One region of the Paenibacillus sp. YAE3 genome, then DNA from elsewhere that is predicted to be linked to it. Evidence: riboswitches for the same ligand, from Rfam matches in the RefSeq annotation. Region 1 holds a riboswitch; each other region holds the start of a gene.
What was found. A riboswitch is a leader RNA that binds a small molecule or an ion and turns the genes downstream of it on or off. The one in region 1 is predicted to bind cyclic di-AMP.

Region 1 (7,911 bases):
GAATCGTAGTTTTTCTGGACGTATTCCTGGGAATCCACTTCGATCAGCGTGTCGGTTGCCTTTTTGGGATCCTTTTGCAGATGATAATAATCATGGCCGTAAACGAGAAACATGTGCTCGGCGTCCTCTTTGGACATTTGGTCCGGCGTTTTCTCGTCCGATAGTTCCTTCGCTACTTCCGGGACGGTTTTATCCGCTGCGCGGTATACGTACGAGGTCGCATTGCCGCTTCGGTTCACCGATTCCAAAGGATACGTTTCCTTCACGTTCGGAGCGCCGATTCCGCACCCGGTCAAAAGCGACATGACAAGGCTGATGACAAGCAGGATTTTCAAGCTGAGCAGCGACCGCCCGTGTCGTCCTTTCATACGATCACTCCTAATTGGCCCGGATGACCCTTACGTCTCCCGGCAGCACTTTCTCTCCTTCGTAAAGCATGAAACGCCCGTTCTGCCATTCGATCCGCACCAGCCGGTAATCGTCCGATTGGTACTGCCAAACGTGTTGCGCTCCGCTTTGGGTAAACGGCGTTTTGCCGCTGATCATGACATGGCCTTCGTATTCTTCTTCCAGATAAAAAACGTTGTCGTCCAATTCCAGCTCAGTCGGAACCTCGCTCGGATTGTCGAGCCGTCCGTCGAGCGGACTGTACAGCGCATACTGCAGCGTTTCGCGCTCTTCGATGTGCAAATACATGATGGTGTTGCCGTCCTGAAGCGTAAGAACAACGGCGTTGCGTCCGCGGTTATGGACCCTTCCCGTCACTTCGTACGTCACCAGGGACACTTCGCAAATATCCCCCGGCATCAGGGAAAGCATGCTTTTTTCCGCTTTCGGCGGCTCGGGTTTGGCAAACAGGTTGCCGATACGTTTAAATACGCTCATAATGTGATAACTCCTTACGTTCCATACTTAGTCTGCGACGAAACTCTAAATTATAGGCAGGCGGTAATAATTAACGCCCCCACCAGATGGAGCGAACCTGCAAACAAGCCGTAACCGATCTTTCCCTGCTGCGTGCCGACGTCCAGCTCCAGTTTGGCCCATACCCGGAGAAGCACCCGGACGATGGCCTCCAATACAAGCAAGATCAGGAACGAAATGATGGAAACCATGATGGCATCCAGCAAATTGTTGGATGTGCTAATGGACGCGGACAAAATGTAACCTTGCGCAAGCAGCTTCAGCACAAGTCTTGTCGTCACCGCCATGTTGCCCGCCTTGACTTCCTCAAAGTCCTTGTATCTCGTGAACAGCGAGTCCACAAACATAAGAATAAACAGGAGCAGGGCTCCGGATCCTGTCCAAACGAGGATCGCCATAATCGTGTTAAAATCCATTGACACGTGCCTCCACAGGTCAGCTTTTTTCGTTGTTACAACAGAGCAGCGAAGGGGGACATGGATGGTGCACAATCCCCTTCGCTGCTTTTACAAACTTACGCTTCAATTACGGACGGTATTACTTGTTTTCGTATTGTTTCATCAGAGCGGCAAGCTCGTCTTCCACGGCTTTGTCTTTGCCGAGCTGTTCGAACTCGTCGTCAAGGGATTTGCCTTTGGAGGACATTTCGTTGCTTGCTTCGGCTTGCGCCTCCATTTGCAGCATTTTTTCTTCCATGCGCTTCATGCCGCTTGTAGCGCTGTCCGTGCTGAAGCCCTGCATCGCTTTGTTGATTTCGGTTTGCGCTTTCGCTGCGTTATAACGGGCTACCAGCGTCTCGCGCTTGTTTTTCATTTCGGTCAGCTGTTTGCGCATTTCGTCCAGCTTGTTCCGAAGGTTGTCGGCAGCAGCTTTGTTTTGGTCGTAGCTTGCTTTGTATTCCGCCATTTTTTGTTCCGCGGCTTTCTTTTCTTCCAGGGCGCGGCGCGCCAGTTCCACGTTTTGGGCCTGTGCGGCCGTATGGGCTTGCTGGGTGCGCTTTTCGACGAGCGCTTGTTGTTCTTCGTAGAGCTGCTTGAATTTTTTCTCGATCGCGATTTGCGCGGCTACCGCTTTCTCCGCATCCTCAAGATCTTCCGTCATATCGCGGATGTATTGGTCGGTCATTTTCACCGGATCTTCCGCTTTATCGATAATAGCGTTAATGTTGGACATCGTCAGGTCGCGTAATCTTTTAAAAATTGCCATCGTGTCATTTCCTCCTAAAAGGTTTGAGTTTGTTCTTTATGATATTCTTTTACGGCGCAAAACCGAAGTCGTTTCAAAAATCGAAAAAAATTTTTTCGCTTCTCAGAAACCGCGAAGGTACTGTTTCGGAATTTTGGCGCTGCCCTCCAGCGCCTGCGAAGCATGCAACGCCCAATAAGGGTCCTTCAGCATGCCGCGGCCGACCGCGACCAAATCCGCCTGCCCGTTCAGCACCACGTTCTGGGCATCCTCGAAACCTTCAAGCCGTCCGACGGCAATGACCGGCACGTTCAGCTTTTCCTTCAGCTGTTCGGCCAGATTCACTTGGTAACCGGGACCGGATTTCGGCCCTCCGTTGGAACCGACCGGACCTTCCCCACCGGACGACACGTGAAAAATATCCACTCCCGCATCCCGGTACCGGCGGCATACTTCGGCAATGTATTCTATGCCGTATCCCCCGTCGACGTACTCCTGCGCAGAAACGCGCATAATGACGGGCATCTCTTCGGGCACCGCCTCCTTGACGGCTTTGACGACCTCCTCGCCAAAAAGGGGCAAATCCTGCCCGTAGGCATCATCGCGCCGGTTCGTCAGCGGCGAATGGAATTGATGGATCAGATACCCGTGCGCGCCGTGGATTTCAACCGTGTCGAAGCCCGCTTCCACGGCCCTTCTCGCAGCTTCCTTATAAGCCTGCACAAGTTCCTTCACTTCTTCGGTGGTCAGCGCCCGCGGGGTGCGGTATTTCTCGTCAAAACGGATCGCGGAAGGCGCTACCGGCGGGTTCGCGTCTTCGGCTTTTCGTCCGGCGTGCCCCAGCTGAATGCCGATCCGCGTGCCGTACGTATGTACTTCGTTTACGATTTTGCGGTATGCGGGGATCTGCTCGTCGCTCCAAATTCCCGTATCCCGGTTCGTGATGCGCCCATCCGGATGCACTGCCGTCATCTCGACGATGATCAGTCCTGTTCCGCCGACCGCCCTGGAAACATAATGCACAAAATGCCAGTTGTTAGGAACGCCATCTTCAGCCTGTACCGAATATTGGCACATCGGAGGCATCACGATCCGATTTTTTAATGACAATCCCTTTAATACGTAAGGTGTAAATAAATCCGCCATGCTTAAGTCTCCTTTCAGCGAGCTTTAGTCTTGTGGTTATGCCTATATCTTGCTCAACAGGACAAGTTTGCACACATTATTATACACCTTCGGCCCGGAATGTTGGCAATATGCGGCATGGATTTGGCCCATCCATCATAATTCCTTCCAATTCGGGACATAACAGTAGAGACCGTTTCATTTATGAGCACACCGCCGAAAGGAGCCGATTACCGTTATGAGAAACGCCTATCTCGGCAAAGCCTGTTTGGGGCTGCTTCTGATCAGCCTCCTTTGCCCAGACCCCGGCCTTCAAGCGGCAAAGCTGACAGAACCCTCTCCCTCCCATCCCGCCAAGGAAACCGGCGCAACCAGCCGGGCGGAAAAAGGACAGGAGAACCAGACGCTGACCTTGGGTCAGCTGATCAAAAAATATCCGGATACGTTCAAAATCCACGGCCCCCGCGTCAAGCAAATCGCCCTCACGTTCGACGACGTCCCGGATCCCCGGTTTACGCCGCAGGTGCTCCGCATCTTGTCCGAAAACAAAGTGAAAGCGACGTTTTTTGTCGTCGGCAGCCGGGCCAAAAAACACCCCGACCTTGTCGCCCGCATCGTGCGGGAGGGACATGTCATCGGAAATCATTCCTACAACCATCCCCAGTTCCACAAGTTGACCATGTCCGAATACATGGACCAAATCATCCGAACGGAAAACATTTTGTACGGCCTGACCGGCTACAAGCCGAAGCTCATCCGGCCGCCTTACGGGGACATTACCGAAAGCCAGCTGCGCTGGGCTAAGCGGGAAGGATACAAAATCGTGAACTGGAACGTGGATTCGCTGGATTGGAAAGGCATCGGCAAAAACACCGTCAAAAAAAACATCATGACCGCGGCCGGGCAAGGCTCCATCATCCTGCAGCATGCCGGAGGCGGAAGCACTTCCGATTTGACCGGAACGATCGAAGCCTTGCCGGAAGTCATTCGCGAACTGAAGCAAAAGGGATACACGTTCGTGACCGTGCCGAAGCTGCTGAAAATCCAAAAAGACAAATGACGGCTTCAATCGCAAAACAGCCTCCGCGAATTCATCGCAGAGGCTGTTTTAGCGTTCCGGTATATTGGCAGATGACGGGATGCCATCTTATTTAATGAAATACAGTTCGACGTCCTGGAAACCGAAGTTGCTGACCGACTGAGGGCTTCCCGGCACGAAAATGTCGATGCGGTTGCCTTTGATCGCGCTGCCGGTATCGCTGGCCGTCGCCACGAATGCTTTTTTCGGAAGGCCCGGGAAGCTGTGCCCCGTTACGAGCACTTTCGTACCGAGCGGAATGACGGACGGGTCGACCGCGATCGTGCCGAGCTCCAAGGGGTTCCCGAAATAGTCGACGGCTCCCCATTTGCCGTTTTCGCTGGCGGCCGAGGAATATGCCGTCGCTTTGACTTTCAGCGTTTTGTTATAAGCGAAGGTCTTGCCCCAAGCTTCGACGACTTTTTCGCCGGAATCGACGTTAAGCGATGCTGAAATCGCCACCGGAGCAGGATCGGCATAGGCTTTCATCGTTTCGCTTGCAGGTATGTTCAGCTTCAATCCGGCGTAAATGTTGGTTGCCGGTATGTTCGGATTTGCGTTCATCAATTGGTTCAGGTTCACGCCGTATTGTTTCGAAAGCGTATAGTAAGTGTCGCCTTCCTTGGCTACATGGACGGAATCCGCATGGACCGGCACGGCCTGTACCGCCAATGCGATGCCAAGCGCCGCTGCAAAAAACTTCATTTTCATAAATCTCTTTTTCATAGTTCCTCCTTAAAATCCTTCATGCCTGCGAGGTTAGCTGTCGGGTTCGGATTGAGGAGACAACCCTACGATCGAATACGATTCACCCCAAGTGAACATGGTGATTCACGGTGGAAATGGTCCCCCGCACTTTTCGTTCCAAAGTTTTGGCTCATTCAATATATCACAATTTTGTAACCTGTGCGCATGAAAATGTTACCAAATTGCAATCTTCCACCAAAAAAGTGCCATTATCAAGGCGTTTTCGCGCAAAAAGATTTCAAAAAAAATGAAGCAAAAGTTACAATCGCACAAAAAAAGCCCCGGGCAGGAAACGAAGCCCGAAGCTTGAAATATGGGTTCTCTATAGTACCTTGCTCAAAAAGTCTTTGGTTCGCGGATTTTGCGGATTGTTGAACACCTCGGCAGGCGTTCCTTCTTCCATGATTTTACCGCCGTCCATAAAGATAATGCGGTCCCCGACCTCTCTGGCGAAGCCCATCTCGTGCGTCACGATGACCATCGTCATGCCGCCTTCGGCAAGCTTTTTCATGACCTCGAGCACCTCGCCGACCATCTCGGGATCCAGCGCCGACGTCGGTTCGTCGAACAGCATCACGTGAGGCTGCATGGCCAGCGCCCGCGCGATGGCGATCCGCTGCTTCTGCCCTCCGGAAAGCTGGGAAGGATAAGCATCCTTTTTGTCTTCCAGCCCGACGGTCCGCAGCAGGTCCATCGCGATTTTTTCAGCTTCGCCCTGCGGCATCTTTTTCACTTTGACCGGAGCCAGCGTAATGTTTTGCAGCACCGTTTTATGCGGGAACAGGTTAAACTGCTGGAACACCATGCCCATTTTTTCGCGGGTCAGGTTGATGTTATGCCGTTTTCCGGTGATCGACTCGCCTTCAAACATGATTTCGCCGCTCGTGGGAACTTCCAGCAAGTTCAGGCAGCGGAGGAAGGTGCTTTTCCCCGATCCGCTCGGGCCGATGACGACGACGACCTCCCCCTTTGCGATTTCGATGTCGACGCCTTTCAAAATCTCCAGTTTTCCGTACGATTTATGCAGATCTTTAACGGTGATCATCCGTTCTCAACCTCCTTTCGAACAAACCAAGCAGCTTGGAAAGCAAAAACGTCATGATGAAATAAATCACGGCGATGATCAGCAGCGGTTTAAGGTAATCATACGTGATGGTGTTGACGGCCCCGGCTTGATACATCAAATCGCCGACCCCGATAAAGGACACGATCGAAGATTCTTTGATAATGGTAATGAATTCGTTGCCGATCGCCGGCAGCACGCTTTTAACAGCTTGTGGAAGGACGATATGCCTCATCGTCATGGCTTTGCTCATCCCGAGCGAACGGGCGGCTTCGGCCTGCCCTTTGTCGACGCCTTGAATGCCCGCCCGAAAAATTTCCGCCAAATAAGCGGAGCTGTTGATCGTTAACGTAATCGCGCCCGACTCAATGGCTGAAAATTTGATGCCGAACGAGACGAGCCCGTAATGGATGATGAACAGCTGCACGAGCATCGGCGTTCCCCTCAAAAACTCAACCCAGATGGATCCGATGAAGCGAAGAACCCGAATCCGGGACATCCGCAGCAGCGAAACCAGCATGCCGAGTATAAAACCGCAAAAAACGCCGATGACCGCAAGCAGCAGCGTGTATTGAACTCCCGTGAAGAAATAGGAGCGATACGTCCAAAAAATATTAAAAATGTCCATGTAACGGTCTGTTCCTCCTTATATTACTGGGACCGGAGCTTATTAAGCAGCACGGAATCCCTCATAGATTCGACATGCCGCCGGCACCCCGGGGCAGAAAAAATAGCGGAAATGGCTTCCGCATATTTTTCCTCCGTGCCTATTTATTATGTCGCCGAATTTATTTTTGCGCGGCGAGGTCGCTTGCCTCGGATACGAATTGATCGATTTTGTTTTCCGATTTGAGGCGGTCCAGCGTTTTGTTGATCTGGTCGAGAAGCTCTTTGTTGCCTTTTTTCACGCCGATGGCATAACCGTCTTCTTCGTATTCCGGCACGGCTTCGGCAATCGTCAGACCTTTGACGTTTTTAATGAAAGCTTCCGCAACCGGCTTTTCCATGATAGACGCGTCGACGCGGCCGGAGTTCAGCTGCATGATGATGTCGTTGATTTTGCCGAGGCCGGTGATTTGGGCCCCAGGAATGGATTTGGCGATATCTTCCTGGATCGAACCGGTCTGGATGCCGAAGGATACGCCCTTAAGCGAGTCCATCGTTTTGTATTTGTCTTTGTCTGCTTCGCGGACGACGACGGCTTGCTGCGCTTTATAATAGTTGTTGGAGAAATCCACCTGTTTTCTGCGGGTTTCGTCCGGGGTCATCCCGGAAATGACGAAATCGACGCGGCCCGTGGACAATTCGCCGAGCAGCGCTTTGAAATCCATGTCCTTCACTTCCAGCGTCGCGCCCATGTCGGAGGCGATTTCTTTGGCGATTTCGATGTCAAAACCGACGATCTGGTCTTTGCCGTCAATCATTTTGTGGAATTCGTATGGCGGAAAATCGGCGCTTGTTCCGAGAACAATCGTTTTCCCTTCCGTTTTGCTGCCAGTTTGGCCGGCGTCCTGCTCGGACGATTTATTGCCGCAGCCGGCGATCAAACTTCCGGCCAACACCAGGCATACCGTTAAAATACCCCATTTTTTCATGATCTATCTCCCCTTGTTCTTTGTCTTTGTTTGATTGGATTAACGCTAGTATGGACTTGATGGCATGTCGCAATCAGCTTTCAGAAAACATGTTTTATCGTACAACAAACTGCATTTTTATGCAATGTATTTTCACGTAATTTCATCTAATTACAATATATTTCCAGACACTTGGACCTATCCGTTTCATTTCG
Region 2 (7,911 bases), on a different contig from region 1:
CCGGAAATCCCGCCGCCAAGGTCGGCGCGGATCGCGGGCAGCGCGACGCTGACTACCGTCGTGTCCAGCAGCACCATAAAGTATCCGATCGACAGTCCGAGCAGCAGCAGCGCTTTAGCCGGCTTCCAGCGGCCGTCGGACTGGATGTTCATCGCTTTTTCCAAGACAATCCCTCCGTAAAAGGCAAATTCGGCAGTCATCGCCGTTACCGGGAAAGTGTATAATGGTTCTTATCATGGGACTAGATGAGGGTTTATCCTAGGAGAAATTCTCCTAGGGAACGGGAAGGGGAGGAGAAGCACTTGTGGGAAAAAGCGGATGGGGAGCGTCTTCGGGAGCTTGCCCAGTTTTTGCGCACCCGGCGCGCCCGGATGACGCCGGAGCAGGCCGGTTTGAAGGTGGAGGGGCGCAGGCGGACTCCGGGACTTCGGCGCAGCGAGGTGGCGCTGCTTGCCGGCATCAGCGTCGATTGGTATACGTGGCTGGAACAGGGCCGAAACATACAGGTATCTTCCCAGGTGACGGAGAGCATCGCGCGCGCCCTGCAGCTTGATGCCGATGAAAAAAGACATCTGTTTCTGCTTGCCTTGCAGCAGTATCCCCCCGTTTCGGGGGAGGCTGCCGCGGAAATTACGCCGGCGCTTCAGCGGTTTCTGGACCTGCAGGGAACAAGCCCGGCTTACGTGACCGACCAGCGCTTAAACATCGTGGGATGGAACCGGATCGCCAGCATGGTGTATGGAGAATATGAAACGATGCCGGCAAGGGAACGCAACTCCGTCTGGCGTACGTTTACCTCCCTGGATGTCCGCAGCCTGCTCCGGGAACGTTGGGAAGCCCATGCCCGGCACCGTCTGGCGCAATTTCGGGCAAACTACGCCAAATTTGCCGGGGATCCATGGTGGACGGACATGATCGGTGAATTAAACCGCGCAAGCGAAGAATTCAGGGCGTGGTGGCCGCGGCATGACGTCTTAAACGGCCCCGAAGGGAAAAAAATCATTCATCATCCGGCCGCGGGCAGGCTCGAATTCGAGCAGGTTTCGTTTGTGACGTCCGACGACCCGGATTTGACCGTCACGATCAACGTTCCGACGGCGGAAGGTGATACGGTCGCCAAGCTGGGCAAGCTGTTGAAGGAATGAATGGGCTTTGGTCCACGGCCCGTTTTTACGCAACGGTTCATATATTCCCAGGGATCGGACTGCATAAAAGAAATAAACTATTTACATATCGTGATAATCGGTGTATAATAACAGAGTTGCTGCAAAAGTTAATATTATGCGGTAGTGGTGGAATGGCAGACACGCTATCTTGAGGGGGTAGTGGGCGTATGCCCGTGGAGGTTCGAGTCCTCTCTACCGCATTGACGATCTGACCGAGAAAATCCCTGTTTTGCAGGGATTTTTTTGTTGCACCAGGCAATGTTTCGCTATCCAAGCGTTCGTTCGTAAAAAGAAGCTTTTGCCGCCGCGGGAAATTCCATAGACTCACATATAACGAAAGAGGCCAACGCGGCCTCTTTTTTGTTTTGCTCCATTCTTTATGCTTTTAGGTCGCCATAGGGCAACGGTTCACGATTCGATTGGGCCCGGCCGGTTTGCGGAAAAAGGGATCCGCATTCAAAGGAACGCAATAGAAGGGGGCTTTCGCATCCATTGCCAAAAACGCGAAAAATAGAGAGCATGCGAGAGCTTGGCGCAGATAAAGACTTTTGTAAGCGATAACCTGTATGATAGGGTCGCCATTTTACGCGGATAACGATTTCGCGTCTCCTTTACATCCCGATGCACGCGGGTGTATGATTCAAATCGTAATTGAACATGTTTCCATTTTTAAATCGCTGAATTTCCGTTTGAAGAAGCGGAAATCGGGGGAACCAATCGCGCGTCCCGTCGTCCGGTGTGAGAGTCGGAAGGCAGGGAGGCGCCGGGGTGAATCCTGCGAACGGATGCCATGGATCCGATCGCGGGTAGAGCGACTCTCACCGCTCGAATCCGTCAGCTAACCTCGTAAGCGTCGCCTGAGAGAGGAATGATGAAACTTGTGATCGATGAACATCGGCCGCAGGGGATCGGATGACCTCTGTGGTTTTTTATTGCCAAAAACGCAACGTTGCACAAAATGGATGAAAGTCAATAGAAACGTCTTTAACGCTGAATTCCGGCTTTGGCCGGAAGCGGGGGAACCAACGCGCCGTTTGCTTCCACAAGCGGATGGCGCCGGGGTGAATCCCTTTGTCCGAAAACCGGACGGGGGAAGGGCGACTCTCACGCCCGAATCCGTCAGCTAACCTCGTAAGCGTATCGGGAGAGGCCCCATTCGTCGTGAGCGATATTTCATGGCTTTCTTTGGTCATGGATGTTGGAAGCCGCGGGAAAGAATCCTCTTTCCTGCGGCTTTTTTTTATTCGGGTCAGCATTTCGGATAAGCATTTTTAATAAAAGGTGCGATTGTTGCGGATTGCCCGATCCAGAAACGAAAGGAGGCGAGAGCCGTGGAGGAGGAACTCATCGTCGTGACGGCCCCGAACGAGGCCGGGCGCAATTTTATCAAGCTTTTGATCTATCTCAAGCGGCCTTTCGCCGCACTGACGAACAATGCCAAGGAAGAACGCGATCTGAAGAAGCTGGGCGTCTCCAAAGTCATCCGGCTCCATACCAACAACACGGAGGAATGGGTCGTGCCTGAGTGGCGGATCGGCCGGATTTTTATATTCGAAAACAGTTTGAATTTAACGTGCCGTTACTTGCAAATTTGCCGTGCTTGGACGCCGGATTCCATCTACGTAATCACCCGGGCGCATCACTCGCCGGGCATTTACCGGGGGCTTGGCGCGGATCACGTCATTCACACGTTGAACGGCGAAGTCGGATTTTTGCTGAAATAAGGGATTTGACAAGGAGAGCGTTGAACCATGATGGATTTTTTAATGATTTTAACGCTTGCGGGCGTGTTCGGAATCTTTTTGCTGTTCCTCATCTGGTGCGGCCATGTCGTGGATGGGGGAGGCGAAGGCCGATGATCGTGGTTTTGGTGCTGACGGCGTTTGTGTTCGTCTACCTGGCGTATGCCTTGATCCATCCGGAACGGTTTTAGAAAGGCCGGGCGGAGCAGGCTTAGACGCCTTCACCCGCTTATAAGAGGAGGAAACGATTTTGGATATATTGCAGATAGGCATCGTGATCGTGGTGCTGCTGCTGTTGGTCAAACCGGCAGGCAGTTATATTTACCACGTGTTTTCTAACGAGGCGAACTGGATGGACCGGATGTTCGGTCCCGTGGAGAAGTTTTTTTATGCCGTCATCGGTCTTCGGAAACGCTCCGGGATGAGCTGGAAAACATATGCCTTAAGCATGATGGCGACGAACGTTGTGCTTGTGGCCGTAAGTTACGCGGTGCTGAGATGGATGGGCGGACTGCCGGCAAACCCGAACGGGACGGGAAACATGGAGGCGAGCTTGTCCTTCAACACCGTCATCAGCTTTATGACGAATACGAACCTGCAGCATTACAGCGGGGAAAGCGGCATGTCGTATTTGGGGCAAATGATCGTCATCACGATGATGATGTTTACGTCGGCCGCGTCCGGCCTGGCCGTGGCGATCGCTTTCATGCGGGGCATAACCCGCCGCGGGGACGGACTCGGCAACTTTTTCGAGGATTTCGTCAAAGCCCATGTCCGGGTGTTCCTGCCGCTCGCGTTGATCGTTACCCTGGTGCTTGTGGGGTTGAAGGTGCCGCAGACGCTTGATCAGGCGGTGACCGTGAACACGCTTGGCGGCGCTGTGCAGCATATCGCGATGGGGCCGGTAGCGTCCCTGGAATCGATCAAACATCTGGGAACGAACGGCGGCGGATTTTTCGGGGCGAACTCGTCGCATCCGTTCGAGAATCCGAGTCCGCTCACGAACGTCATCGAAATTTTAAGCATGTGGACGATATCGGCCGCGCTGCCTTACACGTTCGGGCGTTTCGCCGGCAACCGCAAGCAGGGCTGGATTCTTTTTTCGGCCATGATGGTGCTGTTCCTGGCGTTCCTGTCCCTGACGTACGTCTCGGAAAAAAGCGGCAACCCGCTGATCCATCAGCTGGGCATCGACGCTTCGCAGGGCAGCATGGAAGGAAAAGAAGTTCGTTTCGGCGTGGCGCAGTCCGCTTTGTTCACGGCGGTGACGACCGCGGCGACGACCGGTTCGGTCAATAACATGCACGATACGCTGACCCCGCTCGGCGGGCTGGCTCCGCTGGCGCAGATGATGCTGAACGTCGTCTTCGGGGGCAAAGGCGTCGGGCTGGTCAACATGCTGATGTACGCCATATTGGGCGTGTTCATTTGCGGCCTCATGGTCGGGCGGACGCCGGAGTTTCTCGGGAACAAAATCGAAAGCCGGGAAATGAAGCTGATCGCCGTCGCGATCCTGGCGCATCCGCTGATCATTTTGGCGCCGACGGCCATTTCGTTCCTGACGCATCTCGGCACGGACGCCCTTTCGAATCCGCTGTATCACGGGCTCAGCCAGGCGTTGTACGAATTTGCGTCATCCGCGGCGAACAACGGCTCCGGCTTTGAAGGGCTGGGGGATAACACGGTGTTCTGGAACGTCAGCACGGGGCTTGTCATGCTTTTGGGACGGTATGTGTCGATCATCGCGCTTCTCGCCGTGGCCGGTTCGTTGTCGCGGAAGAAGCCCGTTCCCGAATCGATCGGCACCTTCCGCACGGATACGAAGCTGTTTGCCGGGATTTTGGTCGGAACGGTGCTCCTGATCGGGGCTTTGACCTTCCTGCCTGTGCTCGTGCTGGGGCCGATCGCGGAGTTTTTGACGATGTAAGGGGCCTGTCGGAAATGGTTTGCAAACGGAAGCGATGGTTCGCTGGGAGCGTCCCATCGAAAAATGCATGTTAAGCGATGGATAAACGAGGTGGAGAAAATCATGGACGGAAAACGAAAAAGCATGCTGACGGGAAGCATCGTGAAGCAGGCGCTGAAGGGCAGCTTCATTAAACTGAATCCGGTCGTCATGATGAAAAACCCGGTCATGTTCGTGGTGGAAATCGGCACGTTCGTCGTTCTGCTGATGGTGCTGTTTCCGGGGTATTTCAATACCGCCGGACGCACGGGCTTTAATCTGGCGGTGTTCCTGATCTTATGGTTTACGGTATTGTTCGCCAACTTTGCCGAGGCGCTTGCGGAAGGGCGCGGGAAAGCGCAGGCCGACGCCCTGAAAAAAACGAAAAAGGAATCGTCCGCGAACAAATGCGTCGGTTCCGAAATCATCGCGGTGAATTCCACGGAGCTGCGCAAAGGCGACATCGTCGTCGTGTCCCAAGGCGAAATGATCCCGGGCGACGGCGAGGTCATCGAAGGGCTTGCGTCGGTCGACGAGTCGGCGGTTACGGGGGAATCGGCTCCGGTCATGAAGGAAGCGGGCGGGGATTTCAGCTCGGTGACCGGGGGAACCCGGGTCGTGAGCGACCGGATCAAGGTCGTCATCACGAGCGATCCCGGCGAGTCGTTCATCGACCGGATGATCTCGCTCGTCGAAGGCGCTTCGCGCCAGAAAACGCCGAACGAAATTGCGCTTAACACGCTGCTGACCACGCTGACGCTCATCTTTTTGATCGTGGTCGTCACGCTGGCACCGATTGCCGCATATTTGGGCGTTCCGCTGGATATCCCGGTGCTCATTGCTTTGCTCGTCTGCCTGATCCCGACGACGATCGGCGGCTTGCTGTCCGCGATCGGGATCGCCGGGATGGACCGGGTGACGCAGTTCAACGTGCTGGCCATGTCCGGGAAGGCGGTCGAAGCCTCCGGCGACATCACCACGATGATCCTGGACAAAACGGGAACGATCACGTACGGGAACCGGATGGCGAGCGAATTTATTCCGGTCGGAGGAGCGGCGCTTGCCGAAACCGCGTACTGGGCCGCGGTCGGCTCGCTCAAGGACGGAACGCCCGAAGGGCGGTCGGTGCTGGAGCTGATGAACAAGCAGCAGCTCGCCTATGACACGGAGGTTGCGGCCGGCGGCGAGTTCGTCGAATTCAAAGCGGAAACCCGCATGAGCGGCATCGATTTGCAGGACGGGCGGCATGTCCGCAAAGGCGCGGTCGACGCGGTGCGGCGGTGGGTGCTCGCCCAAGGCGGCAGCATTCCGGAGGATTTGGCGGCGAAGTCCGACGCGATCGCGTCGGAAGGCGGCACTCCGCTGGCCGTGGCGGTCGACGGCAAAATCTACGGCCTGATCCATTTGAAGGATACCGTCAAACCGGGGATGAAGGAACGTTTTGAACAGCTGCGCCAAATGGGCATCAAAACGGTCATGTGCACGGGGGACAATCCGCTCACGGCGGCAACCATCGCCCGCGAAGCCGGCGTCGACGAGTTTATCGCCGAAAGCAAGCCGGAGGACAAAATCGCCGTCATCCGCCGCGAGCAGGCCGAAGGCAAGCTGGTCGCGATGACGGGGGACGGGACGAACGACGCCCCGGCGCTCGCCCAGGCTGACGTGGGAATCGCGATGAACAGCGGCACCGTCGCCGCCAAGGAAGCGGCCAACATGGTCGACCTGGATTCCGACCCGTCCAAAATCATCGAAGTGGTGGCGATCGGCAAACAGCTGCTGATGACGCGCGGCGCGCTGACGACGTTCAGCATCGCCAACGACGTCGCCAAATATTTCGCCATCATTCCGGCGATGTTCATGGCGGCCATTCCGCAGATGAAGGCGCTGAACGTGATGGGGCTCGGCTCCCCGCTGTCCGCGATCCTTAGCGCGCTCATTTTTAACGCGGTCATCATCCCGCTGCTGATTCCGCTGGCGATGAAGGGGGTCCGCTACAAGCCGATGAGCACGGCGCGGCTGCTGGGCCGCAACCTGACGGTTTACGGCCTCGGCGGCGTCATCGCCCCGTTCGCCGGCATCAAGCTGATCGATCTGGTCGTGCATTTGTGGATCTGAGCATGCTGATTTGGATGGCAGAGATACATGGGGAAAGCTGAACGCTCCTCTTAACGATTTGAAAAAGGGTGATATCCATTGAAAACCACGGCTGAATTCGAAAAAATGCCGCATGGCTCCATTTGGCTTTTGGCGCTGCGCTCCAGTTTGCTGTTCATCGTTGTTTGCGGTCTGGCGTACCCGCTGGCCAGCACCGGGCTGGCCCAGCTTTTCTTTCCGCACCAGGCCAACGGCAGCATGATCAAGGACGGCGCGGGAAGAACGGTGGGTTCGGAGCTCATTGGGCAGACGTTTGCCGATCCGTCGTTTTTCCAGGGCCGGATTTCCAGTATCGACAATAACGGCGCAGGCTCCGGGTCCAACAACTATGCCCCGTCCAATCCCGAGCTGCTGAAGCGGGTTCAGGCTTCCATCGCCCGGTGGGAGAAGGAAAACCCGCAGGTTCCGGTCGATAAGCTGCCGGTGGATCTGGTCACCAATTCCGGCTCGGGGCTGGACCCGCACATATCGCCCGCGGCCGCGATGGCGCAAATTCCGCGGATCGGCGCACTCCGGCATCTTCCCGAGGAGCGATTGAAGGAGCTGGTCGAACAATTTACCGAAGGGCGCGACCTGGGCGTGTTCGGCGAAAAAAGAGTGAACGTGCTGAAGCTGAATTTGGCCCTGAAGGAGTTGGGGACGGGCAGGGAATAAGCTTTGGATTTCCAGGCTGTTTCAAGTGGAAGGCAGAAAGGGCAGATCGTAGTGCAGCTGTTATTGCCATAAGAAAAAAGACGCCATGTTCGGCTTGGGACGAACCATGGCGTTTTTTCTTCAGCCTGCAAAGGTTTGGTAAATAAGAAACATGTTCAAAACGACGATGACGGCGGAGACGCACCAAGCGAGCAAGCTGATCCAGGCCGGATTGGCGAACGAACCCATAAGCTTTTTGCTTCCGGTAAAT
Region 3 (7,911 bases), on a different contig from region 1:
CCTGCACTTCGAGAATATCGTCTTCCGGCTGCACCTTGTAAGGGTTTACAATCGAGGAGATAATGAATCCGCCGAACAGGTTCAAGACGAGCGCAGCCACGACGTATTCCGGCTTGAGCATCGTCATGTACGAACCGACGATCGACATGGACACGGTCGACATCGCGGATGCGCACAGCGTGTACAGCCGCTGCCGCGGCAGCAGGCCGATCTGCTTTTTGAAGGAAATAAACACTTCGTTTTGGCCGAGGATGGCGGAAGCGACCGCATTGTACGACTCCAGCTTGCCCAATCCGTTCACTTTGCTGAGCGCAAGGCCGATGTATTTAATGATAAACGGCAGGATTTTATAATGCTGCAAAATGCCGATGAGCACCGACATGAACACGATCGGCATCAGGACGTGGAAAAAAAACGAATGGATGCCTTCGTTGACGATGCCGCCAAACACGAAATCCGTGCCTTCGTTCGCAAAATTCAAAATTTTCGCGAAGCCGTCGGCAAAACCTCTGACCAAAAATTCCCCGATGCTTGTCTTCAGCAAAATCAGTCCGAGCACGATCTGCAGCGCAATCATGACGAGAATCGGACGGAATTTGATGTTCTTCTTATCCGAGCTGACGAGCCAGGCAAGCGCGAGCACGACGACAAGTCCAATCAGAGCGATCACATATTTCATGATGTCTCCCCCATTTTTTGTGAATTAAATCACAATATTTTCCGGATCTACAGCGCTACGCGTCCGCTATAATGGTCTCAAGCGCAATTTCCGCCATGAGATTAAAGGACTGCTCGCTGTCTTTATGCGCGGAGCGTTCGCCCGTCAGCAGCTGGCTTCCCACCGTCAGGATCGTCAATGCCCGAACCCCGTATTTGGCGGCCAGCGTATACAGCGCCGTGCTTTCCATCTCGACGGCCAACACCCCGAACTCCATGAATTTATGAAGCCTTGCCATCGTCTCCCTGTAAAACTCGTCGGAATTGTACACATTCCCCACGGACACGTTAGCGCTGCGGCGAACGGCCTCCTGGTACGCTTTCATCAGCAGGCCGAAATCCGCCGACGGCGCATAGTTGCAGCCGAGGAAAATTTTCTCCGTCATGTTGCTGTCCGAAGAAACCGCCTGCGCGAGCACGATATCGCGGATTTGCAGCTCCTTCTGCATCGCGCCGCAGGTGCCGATCCGGATGAGCTTTTTCGCCCCGTAATCCTGGATCAGCTCGGTGGCATAAATGCTCATCGACGGATTTCCCATGCCCGTCCCCTGCACCGATACCGGAACCCCTTTATACAACCCGGTAAAGCCGTACATCCCCCTGACCTCGTTGTAGCACCGAACGTTCTCCAGAAAATGTTCGGCCACGAATTTGGCGCGCAGCGGATCGCCGGGCAGCAGCACCCGTTCCGCGACGTCTCCGGCATTGGCTCCCAGATGAATACTCATGTTGCATTTCCCCTTTGGATTAAACTCGCGAGCGATGTTTCTGTGATCGCTTACAGTAGTCATCTTAAAGGGAATCCGCGGCCGAAACTAGCCCAAATGCTGCCGTTGGAAACGGAAGAAAAAGGACCATGCTATTTACGACATCAGCTCCTGGCGGATGTTCTCCAGGTCCCTTTTCGTCGGAATGGTCGAAATCAGAACGGTCGGCACGCTCGTCAAGGAGACGGGCATCGTGCTGATCACGAAATCGATCTGCTGCTCCCGGATGATGTCATCGGTCAGCCCGTGCAAAATCGAGGTTTCGATCGTCAGGTCGTCCCCGATTTCCCGTTTGATCAGGTTCGCGACGTAATGGCGCACCGAAAACTCCTCGCCGATGATCAAAAACGCCTTTTTGCTTTTATACCGGAGGCTGGCGCTGACCATAAACGTCAGTTTGGTCAAATGATAGTCGTTGTACATGAGCTCGGGAAAACTCCGCTGCCATTGCCGCATGCATTCCGATACCGCCGCATAGATCGGCTGCTCCTTGTCGCGGATATACCCGGTCAGGTGGCTGTGCGAGACGGCCATCAGCTCGGGAATGGCGTTATCGATGCGCAGCTTGTCCATGAATTCCCGGATTTCGGCCAGGAAACGGGAGCTGGCGTTCAGCGCCGGAAATGCGTTTTCCAGAATCGAAATGAGCAGGCCGGACATCCGGCTTTCTGCATCGTCTTCCTGCTCCGAAGCAAGGGCCCTTCCCCCGAATACAGGGAACCCGTCCTTGCCGTGATACTGGCTCAAGCTGAACATCGACTGCAAAAAATAAACCTCTTCGCGGGGCAACACGACGCCGTACGCCGCAGCCAGCTTTTCCGACATCTTCAGGACCGGCCCGAAAAACGGATGGCGTTCCCATGCGTAGCTTCCGCTTTTAAGCGCAACCCGGTGCCCCTGCTTGACCCTTTCGAGCACGATCGCGATCAGGAACGACAAACTCCGTTTTGCGTTCAAAAAATAAATCATTCCGTTTTCCCGCTCGATCTCGGCCACCCAGCCGTCCAGACGCGCGTAATCGGCATTCGAAAAAGGCCATCCGGTATAAGGATAAGCCTCGGTGAACAGCTTCCATAAAAAATAGCGGACATGGATTTCGTTTCCTTTCAGCGCCGGCGCCGAATACGTGATCCGCAGCTGAAACGGGCGCAGTTCGTCCCGGTTTAGCTGGATGATCCATTTTTTGAACGAAGAAAAGCTCATATACAGCTCTTCCGCTACCTCCTCGGCGGAGGTGTTGCCGTCATGCATGAACAAACGCTGCATCAGGCGGAAATACGGCGTTTCCCGAAGCAGCGGTTCCAAAACTTCCTGAATGCTTGTCCCATGCCGGTCCCGGCGGAACATGATGCCCTTCCCCCTGGATACCTCGATCTGCATGGACGGGGGCAGCAGGGGGATGGCGGACTCGACGATCTTACGGACGGATTTGTCCGATACGCCCATCTCGCTTTCCACCTCTGCGAACGTAAACCACCGTTCTTCCCGGTCCAGCAGCTTCAGCAGCGATTTCAGCTGCCTGTATTCCTTATTCATGTCATCACCTTTGCCGGATGCTTTCCGCCGAACCTAGCGGCACATCCCTCATTGTTGCCGGCGGAAGCCGTTTTCAGCCCGAATGCTGCTGCTCCATCCGGAAAAGCTTTTGGTCGATCAAAAAATTGAGCAGAATGCGGTTAAATTCCCGCGGCTGGCACAAATGGCTCGGATAAATCGCGTCCTCGATCACCGCTTTCTGGGCGCAGGCGAACCGCTCCACCGCCTTGTTCATCTGGTTGACGAACCATTCGCTCTGCCTGCCGGCCACGCATAACACCGGCATCCGCAGCCGGGACAACACCGGATCGATATCCGCCTTAAGCAGCGCCATCCGTTGTTTGATCGACTCGGTCGGCCGTTTATGAAACAGCTCGTTCCTTAAAATGCTGTAGGCCGGAATCCACCTGTGATACGTTACGCGCAGCGACCGGAGAAAAAACTCGGCGGGAAGATAATAGGAAATCCAGCTGCAGGCCTCCAGCAGCTTCCAGATGCCGTTTTTCGTGCCGAAAGGGCCGCACGGCCCGTAAAAATAACTATCCACCAGCACAAGCGCGTTGACGCGGTCCGAATAGGTTTCCGCGAATTTTTGCACCAGCAGGCTGCCGCTCGAGCAGCCGACCAGCGTCACCTTCGGCAAGCCGAGCTTATCCAGCAGCTCTTTCAGGTCCCTGCACTGGGTGTCGACGATTTCCTCGACTTCCACATTCAATTTACCCGAATTGCCGTAACCTCTCAAATCGAGGACGATGACCTTCGCCCTTTTGCTGAAATATTCCACTTGAGGCTCAAAACTATGATGAGATGAAAGATGTCCGTGAATAAAGACGATCGGCACCCCGCTGCCATGCGTCTCGTAATATAGCGACGTTCCATTCACTTGTATGTTAGGCAACTTCCTTCTCCTCCCGCTATGCATGGTCTGTCGATGTGTTTTTTTATATGTGGGTCGAACCTTCGTTAACCTCGGCAAAATGCTCATGTCAAAAAAAGAAGCACGGAAAGAGGAACCCTCTTTCCATGCTTCTTCAGGCAAGGCAAAATAAACCTTGCTTGGCATGTATAAAAGCAGCCTCTCTTCTCACGCTTACGAGGTTAGCTGTCGGATTCGGACCAAGAGTAGCCCTACTCGAATGCGATTTCAAGATTCACCCCATGTGACGAACGGTTGGTTGTCACGGCCGGTTCCCCCGTTTTCCGCCGGAACGGAAATTCAGCGATCATAGACATTCATGTTATTTTTTCGCACAGAAAAACACAGAGCGGATACCCTGTGCTCGTTGACAACTCACAGTTTCACTCCTCTCTCCTAGCGACGCTTACGAGGTTAGCTGTCGGATTCGGGCCGTGAGAGCTGCCCTACGGACGGAAAGCTGATCCAAGACAGCCTCTTCATCCGATTCACCCCAAGCAGCCGGCTATATCCATGGAGACTCGGAATGCATGCCGGTGCCGATGTGGTTCCCCCGCTTTTCGCGATTGAAAATTCAGCGTAATCCATTCATGAACCAAAGATTTTTCATAATGAGTTGAATATACGCCTGAGCCGACGAACTGTAAAGGTTGGTTACAATAGAATTCATGGCCTTTTTTATAGCTTTTGCCGGTTTCCGGCCCCTGATCCTGCCCAATCATTCATTTACAACCGATAGCTTCCGTTTCCTTGATTTATACATCGTTCATCTTGTTATAACCAAGCGCTCTTCCGAGATCGATACAGAACTTGGCGGGAAAAATGAATACCCCCCCATCAGCCATATAAGAACTCCTTCGTACCAATCAGAACTATTCAAAGCCTTTGAACCGCTGCTACGATAATGGTGTCATAAGGCATCTTCATTCCATGGATCGCAGGGAGGTGAATGATTGAACAACAATAAAAGAGGACATCACGGATTTATCCATGAGGTCGCAAAGAACCGTTATCTGTATCTGCTTGCGCTTCCCGGCATGCTGTTCCTGCTTGTCTTTGCGTATACGCCGATGCTGGGACATTTGCTTGCCTTTCAGAATTACCGGCTTTCAGACGGTCTATTGGGAAGTCAATGGGTAGGATGGAGAAACTTCGAGTTTTTCTTTTCAACCAATGACTGGCTGCGCGTCACATGGAACACCGTATTTTTGAATGGGCTGTTTCTGGTGTTCGGTCGATACCACATTCACGATCCAAGACTATCCGTCGAAAGCATCGCCGACCACATCGAGTTGTCCGCCAAATATTCCCGTCAATTGTTTCTCGACCATTACGGAATGTCGCTGTCCAATTATATTTTGAATATGCGGATCGAAAAGGTAAAGGAATTGCTCACGGAGACCGACATGAGCGTTGCCGAAATCGCGCAGCAAGCCGGGTTTCAGACGAAAAGCCATTTTTTTACCGCCTTCAAAAAAGCGACCGGCATGACGCCGGCCCAATATCGTTGCCGACAGATGGACGAGGCGAGCGGTTGATTCAGATCGCCGATTCCACGTATTCATCCGGCTTGATGCCTTCGTACCGCACGAAAGCACGTTTGAAGGAATAGACGTTTTCGTAACCTACCCGGCGGGCGATATCGTCCATCCCGAATGTTTTCTCCCGCAGCAGCTCCTTGGCCGTTTCCATCCGGAGCCGGCATAAATAGTCGTAGAAGTTGATGCCGGACACTTCCTTGAAGATTTTGGAGACATGGGATACCGACATGCCGCATCTTTCCGCCAGCTGCTTCAGCGAAATGTCGGCGCTGGTGTAGTTCTGGTTCACGAATTGAAGCAGCTCGCTGCCGACGGCAAGCGAAGGCGAGGTATTGGCATAACGTTTCCGTTCGCAAATTAACGTGCCGACCTCAAAAACGTAGCTCCACATCCCGCCGATGTCCCCCGCTCCCGCCCGGCTCGCGAATTGCTTGGCGTATAGGCACGTGTCCAGGTTCAGCTCATGCAGCACCCTCAGCATCGTTTCCATCAACAAGGATACCAGCTTGGTTTCGCTCGGTTCGGGCAGCCGCCGCTTTTTGTTTTCCTCGCTGATTTCGTGCAAGATTTGCATCGTCGTATCCAGGTTGCCGATTTTCAGGTTATTGATCAGTTGAACCTCCCAATCGGTCGGATAATAATAATCGACGCCTGGCTGAATCTCCTCCTTCTGCACCGGGAGATGCTCCCTCGCGAAGAGGGTATACTGCAGGCTTTCGTTGGCCGCATAATACGATTTGCTGATGCCGACCAGCCCTTTTTCCGCCGTGCCGCATAAAACGTCCGGCTGAAAGCCGCAGGCCAGCCCGATCTCGCCCGCGATTTCGGCCGCGATGCTCTCCAGCTCCCCTTCGCTGCCAAGCGGCTCGACAGAAGAAAGAATGAGCGCTTTGTCCGCATTGGTCACCTCAAACAGCTCGTACGCGAGCCGGTGACGGCTCATCGCCTGTTCCACGATCACGATCGTCATCATTTCGATTTTCCGGATCCGTTCCATGTCGGACAAATCGCGGAGTGCATGGAAACTGATCAGCAGCGTGCAATAAAACATGTCGTCGGTATAACCGATGCCGAATTTTTTCAGCCCGTTCACCTGCTGATCATCCGTAAAATACCCTTTCAGCAGGCGCAGAAACAGGTTCGATCTCGCGGCGCTTTCGTAATCCTGCATCGATTGCTGGAGGTTTTTGTTTTCGAGCAGCAGCCGGTCGAACGATTTTTCGATATAGCTGTATTCCGAGCCGGAAATTGGGGCGCCGCCCTTCCCGTCTTCCATCCGGACCGCCGCAGACAGCTTGTTCAGCAGGGCGCCGAGCGGGCGGTAGCTGACCTTGGCCAGCAAAAAGGCCATGCAGGCGCCGAGGACGACGGAAATCGCGATCGCAAGCAGCGAGCCGACAAGATTGTTGATGCCGATCACGCTGCTGTCGGTATAGGTAATCGTGTACCGCAAATCGCCGGCCTTGGACGGCAGCTCAAACGCATAACGGCCCGAATCGGCCTGAAGGTCTCCAGGCGCGCTGCGCGTTTGGCGGTAAATCAAGGCGCCATGCGACGACATGACGATCTCCTTGGATTCGATCCCGGCAAAACGATGCATATAACCGGAAAAGTAAGCGCTGTCAATAAAAAGGACCAAAACCGCGCGCGGATGGTTGACGACCTCCAGGCTTTGCAGCACCGGAATGACCCGCTTGCCGCTGCCCCATAATTTCATGTCCACAGGCGGCATGATCTTGAAATACTGCTGCTCGGCCAACGCGGCCTGAAGCTTCCGCTCCGTTTGCCCGTCGAATGCGGCGACCCCCTGAAAAAAGCGGTCTTCCGGATAAATGCCCCATGGCGTCAAAACCTGGCCTTTTTCGGGGAACACGACCATGCCGAAGGAGAGGATGCCAAGCGAATTGATATCGTTATCGAGACTTTTGCGGATCTCCAGCATCTTGAACAAGTCGAATTCCTGATCGTATACGTTCGTATTTTGCATCAGCTTTTTCACCCAGGCTTCGTTGCCCAGCATTTTGCCCATGTTTTTCAGCTCGTTCAGCTTATTGTCGACGAGATCCGCGATCCGGCTGGCATCCGCCGCCTGTTTTTGGCGCTGCTGTTGTTTTTCCTCCATCATGTTCCGCTGCACGTTAAGCGAGCTGAATACGATGATGGGAATGATCAGGATCGCGGTATACGACAAAAAGATGTTGCGGAACGTTCCGCTTCCGAAACCTTTATAGCGCAAAAACAACCCCTCCTCCGGTTGGTATGACGCAAACGATAAAAAGCAAAAGCAGGAAAACGGCGATCTTTTCGCGCGTTTTGCGAATAACCGCCATTTTCCCTATTGGATGTTCGACGTTGCCGTTAACGTTATTGGATGCTGTTGTACCGGTCAAGCAGCTGCTGGTTGATTTCGATCAAATCGTCCAGCCCGAGCTTC

Region 2: linked by a shared signal. The riboswitch ahead of AC27KL_RS18680 (hypothetical protein) and the one ahead of AC27KL_RS03745 (3D domain-containing protein) in region 1 are both predicted to bind cyclic di-AMP.
Region 3: linked by a shared signal. The riboswitch ahead of AC27KL_RS10945 (alpha/beta fold hydrolase) and the one ahead of AC27KL_RS03745 (3D domain-containing protein) in region 1 are both predicted to bind cyclic di-AMP.

The regions. Positions count from the first base shown of each region.
Region 1 covers NZ_BAAIYF010000002.1:189,380-197,290, forward strand. The annotation lists gene AC27KL_RS03715 (DUF4247 domain-containing protein) at 1-368, opposite strand, end outside; gene AC27KL_RS03720 (DUF4178 domain-containing protein) at 379-885, opposite strand; gene AC27KL_RS03725 (DUF350 domain-containing protein) at 936-1,340, opposite strand; gene AC27KL_RS03730 (PspA/IM30 family protein) at 1,462-2,130, opposite strand; gene AC27KL_RS03735 (NADH:flavin oxidoreductase/NADH oxidase) at 2,233-3,255, opposite strand; gene AC27KL_RS03740 (polysaccharide deacetylase family protein) at 3,473-4,294, shown strand; gene AC27KL_RS03745 (3D domain-containing protein) at 4,382-5,038, opposite strand; cyclic di-AMP (ydaO/yuaA leader) riboswitch at 5,046-5,200, opposite strand; gene AC27KL_RS03750 (amino acid ABC transporter ATP-binding protein) at 5,382-6,104, opposite strand; gene AC27KL_RS03755 (amino acid ABC transporter permease) at 6,091-6,750, opposite strand; gene AC27KL_RS03760 (transporter substrate-binding domain-containing protein) at 6,911-7,717, opposite strand.
Region 2 covers NZ_BAAIYF010000009.1:175,136-183,046, forward strand. The annotation lists gene AC27KL_RS18665 (MFS transporter) at 1-164, opposite strand, end outside; gene AC27KL_RS18670 (helix-turn-helix transcriptional regulator) at 303-1,145, shown strand; tRNA gene AC27KL_RS18675 (tRNA-Leu) at 1,284-1,366, shown strand; cyclic di-AMP (ydaO/yuaA leader) riboswitch at 1,832-2,035, shown strand; cyclic di-AMP (ydaO/yuaA leader) riboswitch at 2,145-2,320, shown strand; gene AC27KL_RS18680 (hypothetical protein) at 2,498-2,890, shown strand; gene AC27KL_RS18685 (potassium-transporting ATPase subunit F) at 3,022-3,099, shown strand; gene kdpA (potassium-transporting ATPase subunit KdpA) at 3,159-4,835, shown strand; gene kdpB (potassium-transporting ATPase subunit KdpB) at 4,938-6,968, shown strand; gene kdpC (potassium-transporting ATPase subunit KdpC) at 7,074-7,661, shown strand; gene AC27KL_RS18705 (Nramp family divalent metal transporter) at 7,782-7,911, opposite strand, start outside.
Region 3 covers NZ_BAAIYF010000004.1:489,684-497,594, reverse strand. The annotation lists gene AC27KL_RS10960 (NupC/NupG family nucleoside CNT transporter) at 1-679, opposite strand, end outside; gene deoD (purine-nucleoside phosphorylase) at 735-1,445, opposite strand; gene AC27KL_RS10950 (AcpB/EbpR/MafR family transcriptional regulator) at 1,581-3,020, opposite strand; gene AC27KL_RS10945 (alpha/beta fold hydrolase) at 3,094-3,918, opposite strand; cyclic di-AMP (ydaO/yuaA leader) riboswitch at 4,092-4,252, opposite strand; cyclic di-AMP (ydaO/yuaA leader) riboswitch at 4,325-4,526, opposite strand; gene AC27KL_RS10940 (helix-turn-helix transcriptional regulator) at 4,890-5,474, shown strand; gene AC27KL_RS10935 (helix-turn-helix transcriptional regulator) at 5,476-7,713, opposite strand; gene AC27KL_RS10930 (extracellular solute-binding protein) at 7,842-7,911, opposite strand, start outside.